Regions from separate parts of the Azospirillum sp. VT-I1 genome, predicted to be linked through region 2. Evidence: riboswitches for the same ligand, from Rfam matches in the RefSeq annotation. Region 2 holds a riboswitch; the other holds the start of a gene.
What was found. Region 2 has a riboswitch for thiamine pyrophosphate ahead of AB8P05_RS01870 (ABC transporter ATP-binding protein). Riboswitches for the same ligand answer to the same signal wherever they lie in the genome.
Positions count from the first base shown of each region.

Region 1: linked by a shared signal. The riboswitch ahead of AB8P05_RS17020 (LuxE/PaaK family acyltransferase) and the one ahead of AB8P05_RS01870 (ABC transporter ATP-binding protein) in region 2 are both predicted to bind thiamine pyrophosphate.

Region 1 covers NZ_CP168802.1:669,173-672,764, forward strand. The annotation lists gene AB8P05_RS17010 (SDR family oxidoreductase) at 27-770, opposite strand; gene AB8P05_RS17015 (AraC family transcriptional regulator) at 869-1,813, shown strand; TPP riboswitch at 1,931-2,063, shown strand; gene AB8P05_RS17020 (LuxE/PaaK family acyltransferase) at 2,176-3,279, shown strand; gene AB8P05_RS17025 (acyl-CoA reductase) at 3,294-3,592, shown strand, end outside.
Region 2 covers NZ_CP168800.1:389,385-392,976, reverse strand. The annotation lists gene AB8P05_RS01885 (hypothetical protein) at 1-37, opposite strand, end outside; gene AB8P05_RS01880 (hypothetical protein) at 34-669, opposite strand; gene AB8P05_RS01875 (acetoin utilization protein AcuC) at 819-2,048, opposite strand; TPP riboswitch at 2,072-2,179, shown strand; gene AB8P05_RS01870 (ABC transporter ATP-binding protein) at 2,265-2,981, shown strand; gene AB8P05_RS01865 (ABC transporter permease) at 2,978-3,592, shown strand, end outside.

The DNA of each region.
Region 1 (3,592 bases), on a different replicon from region 2:
CGTGCGGATGGACGACGCCGGCCCGGTCACCGGGATGATGCGAGCGCCACCGCATCGGCACCGGCTGCAAGGCGCATCGGGCAGGACGGATCGTTCGCCGCGCGCCAGACCGCCTCCGCCACATCAGAGGCATGGGTGACCGGGCCGGGCTGCTGCCAGGCGGCGAAAACGCTTTCGGCCAGCGGTGCATAGGCTTCCGGAATGCCGCCCTGCATGCGGGCCCGTGCACTGGCGCTGAAGGACGTGTCCGGCGCCCGGCCCGGAAGCACGAGATGCGTCCGTATGTTGAACGGCTCCAGTTCCAGGGCCAGGGACTCCGTGAAGGCGTTCACCGCCGCTTTGCTTGCCGTGTAGACCGAGAGCAGATGCAGCGGCTTCAGGGTCACGCTGGAGGTGACATTGACGATGACGCCCGACCTCCGCGCCCTGAACTGGGGCAGCATGGCCTGTGTCATCGCCATGGTGCCGAAGGTGTTCGTGGCGAAAATCCCGCGCACGGCATCCATCGTCACCCCTTCCAGGGCGCTCAGCAATCCGATGCCGGCGTTGTTGACCAGCACGTCGACCGGGCCCGCCTCCTCCACCGCCTGCCGGATGCCGTCCGCATCGGTGACGTCGAGGCGGAGGATGCGCAGACGCTCCGAGTTGGGAAGGATATCCCCGGTCGGGGTGCGCATGGTGGCGATCACCGTCCAGTCGCGGTCGAGAAAATGGCGGGCGGTTTCCAGGCCGAAGCCGGATGAACAGCCGGTGATGAGAATGGTCTTCATGGGATGGCTCCTGTCGCTGAATGCGAAGCGGAGGATAGAGCGCGGTGCCTGGACGATCTACAATCAGAAATCCGGAATTCGTTTGCAGGAGTCCGAAAGTGATCGACCCCTTGGCGCAGGTGGTCGGCCTGCTTCGGCCGAGCGCCTCATTCTCAAAGCTCACCCGCGGGGCCGGGTCCTGGCGGGTCCGGCGCACGGAGGCCCGACGCCCGTTCTACTGCGTGGTTCTCGACGGCTCGTGCCGCTTGAGTGTCGGCAACGACGATCCCATCCTCCTTGAGACGGACGACTTCGTGCTGATCCCGGCGGCCTGCGAGTTCACGGTGTCGAGCATCGAACCGATGCCTCCGGGAGCGGCCGACACCGTTCCGGTCGAAGTGCGGCCGGGAGAATTCCTGCTCGGCAGTGCCGATCGCCCGCCGGAGGTGCGCAATCTTGTCGGCTACTGCGCATTCGGTTCGCCCGATGCGTCCCTGCTGGTGTCGCTGCTTCCGCAACTGGTTCATGTCCGTGGAGAGAAGCGGCTGAGCACACTGGTGCAGTTGGTGAACGAGGAGTCACGTGCGCAGCGGCCGGCGCGCGACGTCATCCTGGCGCGCCTGCTTGAGGTTCTGCTGATCGAGGCGCTGCGCTCCACGATGCTGTCCGCCGGGTCGCCGGGTCTGCTGCGCGGGCTGGGTGACGACCGCCTTGCGGTGGCCCTGCGGCATATCCACGGGCACCCGGCCTTGCCCTGGACGGTCGCGCAGTTGGCGAAGGAAGCCGCGCTGTCGCGATCCACCTTCTTCGAGCGGTTCCGGCAGGCGGTGGGCGTCGCGCCGATGGAATACCTGCTCCAATGGCGGATGGCGCTGGCGAAGGATATGCTCCGCCGGCGGGATGGCGGCATCGCCGACATCGCGGAGCGTGTCGGTTACAGTTCCGCCAGCACATTCAGCGTCGCCTTCGCCCGCCATGTCGGGGTTCCGCCGACTGTGTATGCACGCCTGCAGGAGGAGGAAACGGCGATCTCCGAACCTGCGAGGACCGGCACGGCGGCGTGACGCCGCCGCCATGCCCGCTGTGCGCGGCGGTGTGTCGTGGAACAGCCGCCCTTTCCGCCCTCCGCAAAGCCGGCATCCCCGTCGTTGACAGACGGCGCGATGGTCTTCTAGGCTCCGTCCCGTTCCCAGGGGAGCCTCGTCAAGGAGGCTGAGACACCCGCCGGCCCGGTCCTTCACGTCCGGGCGACGCGGCAACCCTTCGAACCTGATCCGGGTCATGCCGGCGTAGGGATGCGGGACGAGAAGGCCTTCGCGGCCGACGCGCTGATCCATACCCCACAGGCTTGTCCCGGATTCGTTTGCTGCTCCATCGGTCGGTGCCGCTTGGAGAAAACGGGGCGGGGAGTGTGGCCGTGAGCGCGATCTACGACAGCGTGATCTACGACAAGGTCCTGGCCTTCATGGAGGCCGACATCGGAAGCGGGGCCGCGGCCGACGACGCATTCAACGCCCTGGCGCTGGCGGTCTTCGCCCACCAGTTCGAGCACAACCAGCCTTACCGCCGCTTCGCCATGCAGCGCGGCCGGACGCCGCGCGGGGTGAAGAGCTGGCGCGACGTCCCGGCGGTGCCGATCAACGCCTTCAAGGACCTGACGCTCAGCTGCCGCCCGGCGGAGGAGTCCGCCCGCATCTTCATGACCAGCGGCACGACCAAGGGCGGCATCCGCGGCCAGATCCACCACACGACCCTGGCGGTCTACGACCGGTCCATGCTGCTCAACTTCCGCCGTCGCTTCATGCAGGGTGCAGGGGCGGGCGCGGAGCGGATGGCGATGGGCATCCTGTTCCCAACCGAGACGGCAATGCCGAACTCCTCGCTCGCCCATTATCTGGAGCTGGCGCGGGCGGAATGCGGTACGCCGGACAGCCGCCATTGGATCGGGGAAGCGGGCATCGACACCGCCGGGCTCTATGACCGGCTGTCCGCCGCCGAACGCTCAGGGGAGCCCTTCGCCTTGTTGGGCGCCAGCTACGGCTTCGTGCATCTGATGGACGCGATGGCGCGCGACGGCCGCCGCTTTGCTCTGCCGGAGGGGAGCCGCATCCTCGACACCGGCGGCTTCAAGGGCCAGTCGCGGGAACTGGAGCCGGACGAGTTCTATGGGCAGCTTGCAGCCTTCTTCGGCGTGCCGCGCGAGCGCTGCATCAACATGTACGGCATGACGGAGCTGAGCACCCAGTTCTACGACGACGGCAATGCTGTCTGCCCGTCGCTGAAATCCGGCCCGCATTGGATCCGAAGCCGCGTCGTCGATCCCTTGTCCGGGCGCGATGTTCCCGCCGGCAGCATGGGCGTGCTGGTGCACCATGACCTGGCCCACGTCAACTCCGTCGCCGCCATCCTGACCGAGGACGCCGGCATCCTGGAGGAGGGCGGCTTCCGCCTGCTGGGCCGTGTCGCCGGGGCGCAGGCCAAGGGCTGCTCGCTGGCGGTGGAGGATTTCCTCGCCGCTGCGCGCGGTTGAGGGGGAGCGCGGCCTTGGCCTTCGGCGACGATCCGTCCCGCCTGGAACTGGCCGGACATCTGCCCGGCCTGCCGCCGGATGCGGTGGAGCGGCGCGTGCTGACCTTCGGGTCGGGCGATGCGGCGCTGCGCGTGGCGGTGCCGGTGCTGGATTCCGGGCAGGTGGAGCAGGTTGCGGCGACGGTCCGGGCGGCGGCGCGCGGCTATCTGAAGACGCTGCCAACGGCGCACATCGTCGCGGTGATCGACGCGGCGATCCAACGGCTTCTCGACCGCGAGGACCCGTGGCGCCGCCGGGCTGAGCGGCTGCTGCC
Region 2 (3,592 bases):
CGACGATGCCCAGGACGATGATGAAGTTGATCATCATGTCGCGGCACCGGACGTGACGGCGGACGCCTTGGCCCGCGCCGTCGCCGGGGGCTGGGGCACGCCGCCCTTCGCACCCCCGCCCTTCGCCCCGCCGCTCCGCACGTCGCCGCGCATGAACGACTTCTGGAAGCCCAGCTTGAAGGGAAAGGCGACGTCGACCATCTGCTTCGCCTCGTCGAAGCTGGAGGCCCACACTTCCGCCACGTTGGCGCAGCGCCAGATCTGGTTGACCGGACCGCGCTCGCCGGCAGCCCTTGCGGCGGCAGATGCCTTCTCCTGCGTGACGGTCGCGACGAACTTCATCAGGCCGGCCTGGGGATCGCCGACCTCATGCACGAACAGCGGCGGCTGTTCCGCCAGTTCCCTGATCTGCTTTTCCGCCTTGCGGATGTCGCTTTCCAGCCTTGCGCGCTCGGACGACTGGCTGTTGCGGCGCTGGACCAGATGGTTGACGCGGTTCTGCAGCTCGTGCGCCTCGGCATGCAGCACATAGACGCGGTTCTCGATCTGCTCCAGCCCGCTGCTCTTTTCCAGAATGTTCGGCAGGAAATCCTTCAGCATCATGGCGACCGGAACGGCGGCCAGCATGATGATGACGATGGCGATCAGGAACAGCGTCGTGTTCGACATCCGCCCGCCCGTTCTCCTCCCGAAACCCGCAGTGCCCGACCGGCCGGAATCGGAGGGATCGGCACAAATGCGGAGTTTCAAGGATCAACGAACAATCCAACCCCGTCAACGAATCGTCGCGGCTTCGTTCGATATTCGTCAGAAATGAGTCAGGATACCGCCATTTCCGCCACCCGCTTCACCGCATCGCGCACCGGCCCCGGCCGGCGTTCGTCCGCCAAAGTCGTGAACCAGTGCTCCGGCGGGTTGCGGCCGGCGGCGCGGTTCCAGGTGATGGCGCGCAGCACCCCCTCCGCCTCCGCCGTCGGCGGCACGGCGGGGTCGATCCCGTTCATCACCGCCCAGATCCCGGTCCAGCAACGCCCGACCGACCAGGGGTTATAGCCGCCGCCGCCGACCACCAGCACCCGCGGTGCCAGCGGCAGCAGGGCGGCCACCGCTTCCCACAGCGCATGGTTGGACAGCTCCAGCCGGCTCAAGGGATCCTCGGCCAGGGCGTCGGCGCCGGTCTGGATCACCATCGCCTGCGGACGGAAGGCACGGGCCAGCGGCAGCACTGCCGCCTCCATCACATGCTCCATCTCGCTGTCATTGAAGCCCGGCGGGACCGGCAGGTTGCGGGCCAAGCCGCCGGCGCGGTCCTCCGCCTTACCGGTATAGGGCCAGCGCCCGTCCTCGTGGATGGAGATGGTCAGCACCCGGTCGTCGTCGGCGAACGCCTCCTCCACCCCGTCGCCATGGTGGGCGTCGAGATCGACATAGAGAACCCGCTCCAGCCCATGGTCGAGCAGTTCGAGGATGCCCAGCACCGGCGCGTTGAAATAGCAGAAGCCGCTGGCCCGGTCGCGGCGCGCATGGTGGGTGCCGGCGGCCGGCGCATACACGAGGCCGGCCGGCCGGTCGCCCAGAATCCGCGCCGCCTGCAGGGCCGACCCGCTGCTGTGGGCCGGCCGCCGGTACATCTCGGCAAAGACGGGGTTCTCCAGCTTGCCCAGATTGTGGCGGGCCGCCGTCGCCTCGTCCACCCGCTGCTCCGCCTCCGCCCGCTTCAGCGCGGCGATGTAGTCCGCGGTGTGGAAACGCGCCAGTTCGCGTTCGCTCGCCACATGGGTGTCGAGATAGACCTCGTCGGGCAGCCACCCCATGGCGCGGCTGAGGTCGATGACGGTCGAAACGCGCGGGATCGCCAGCGGATGCTTCGGGCCATAGGTCGAGCCGCGATAGATCTCGCCGCCGATGAACAGAGGGGTGCGGAGAGGCGTGGTCAGGGGATGATCTCCATCGGTCCCGCCAGAAACTAGGCGGAGCCGCGCGCCGGTCAAGCGCCGCCCCGCCGCTTCCACGCTCCGCAAGCCGCCACCGGCAATGCTTGCGGTCACGGATCGTCCGCGCTTATAGTCGCGGCCTTCACTGGGGGAGCCGATGGGCGGCTGAGAGGTCCCGTTGCGGGACGACCCCTGGAACCTGATCCGGTTCATGCCGGCGTAGGGATCAGTGATGGCTGCCTGCAAGCGCACCCTATCCGCCATACCGCCATGCTCGCGCCCAGGCTTGCGACCAGTCTCGCTTAAGGCCCGGCGATGACGCCGCTTTCGGTGACCGTCTCGCGTGCGCGGCTGACCTTCGGCGGCACGCTGCTGTTTTCCGACCTGACGCTGGAGCTGCCGCCGGGGCGGACCACCTGCCTGCTGGGGCCGAGCGGCGTCGGCAAGACCACGCTGCTGCGCATCCTCGCCGGGCTGGCGGAGCCGGAGCCGCCGACCACCGTCACCACCGGCGACGGGCTGCCGCTCGCCGGCCGCATCGCCTACATGGCGCAGCAGGACCTGCTGCTGCCCTGGCTGACCGTTCTGGACAATGTCCTGCTGGGCGACCGGCTGCGCCACCGCCGACCCGATGCCGCGCGGGTGGAGCGCGCCAGAGCGCTGCTCGGCCGCGTTGGGCTGGCGGGACGGGAGCGCGACCGCCCGGCCGCCCTGTCCGGCGGACAGCGGCAGCGGGTGGCGCTGGCCCGCACGCTGATGGAGGACAAGCCGCTGGTCCTGATGGACGAGCCCTTCTCCGCGCTCGATGCCATCACCCGCCTGAGGCTGCAGGAGACGGCGGCGGAGACGCTGGCCGGCCGCACCGTCCTGATGGTCACCCACGACCCGCTGGAGGCCCTGCGCATCGGCGACCGCCTGCATGTGATGACCGGCCGCCCCGCGATCATGGGGCCGGCGCTGGAGCCGTCCGGCCCGGTGCCGCGCCGGGTGGACGACCCCGGATTGCTGGCGCTGCAGGCGGAGCTGTTGCGGAGGCTGGCGGAATGAGGGCGCTGCTGCGCGCCTTGGTGACGCTCGCGGTGCTGGTCGCCGGCTGGCAGGCGCTGGTCTGGGCCACCGGCCTGCCGCGCTACCTGCTGCCCGGTCCGCTGGCCGTGGCGGACGCGATGCGGCGGCAGGCGCCGCTGCTGTGGAGCCATGGACTGACGACGCTGACCGAGATTCTGATCGGGCTGGTGGCCGGCGTGGCCCTGGGCGGCGTCAGCGCGCTGCTGCTGGCGCGGTTCCGCACGGCGCGGCGCTGGCTGATGCCGCTGCTGCTGGTCAGCCAGGCGATTCCGGTCTTCGCGCTGGCGCCGCTGCTGGTGCTTTGGCTGGGCTACGGCATGGCGTCCAAGATCGCCATGGCGGTGCTGGTCATCTATTTCCCGGTGACGACGGCGCTGTTCGACGGTCTGCGCCGCACCGATCCCGGCTGGCTCGACCTTGCCCGCACCATGGGCGCCTCGCCCGCCGCCATCCTGTGGCGCATCCGCCTGCCCGCCGCCCTGCCCGCCTTCTGGTCGGGCGTTCGGGTGGCCGCAGCTGTCGCGCCCATCGGTGCGGTGATCGGCGAGTGGGTGGGGTCGTCCTCCGGCCTCGGCTACCTGATGCTGCAC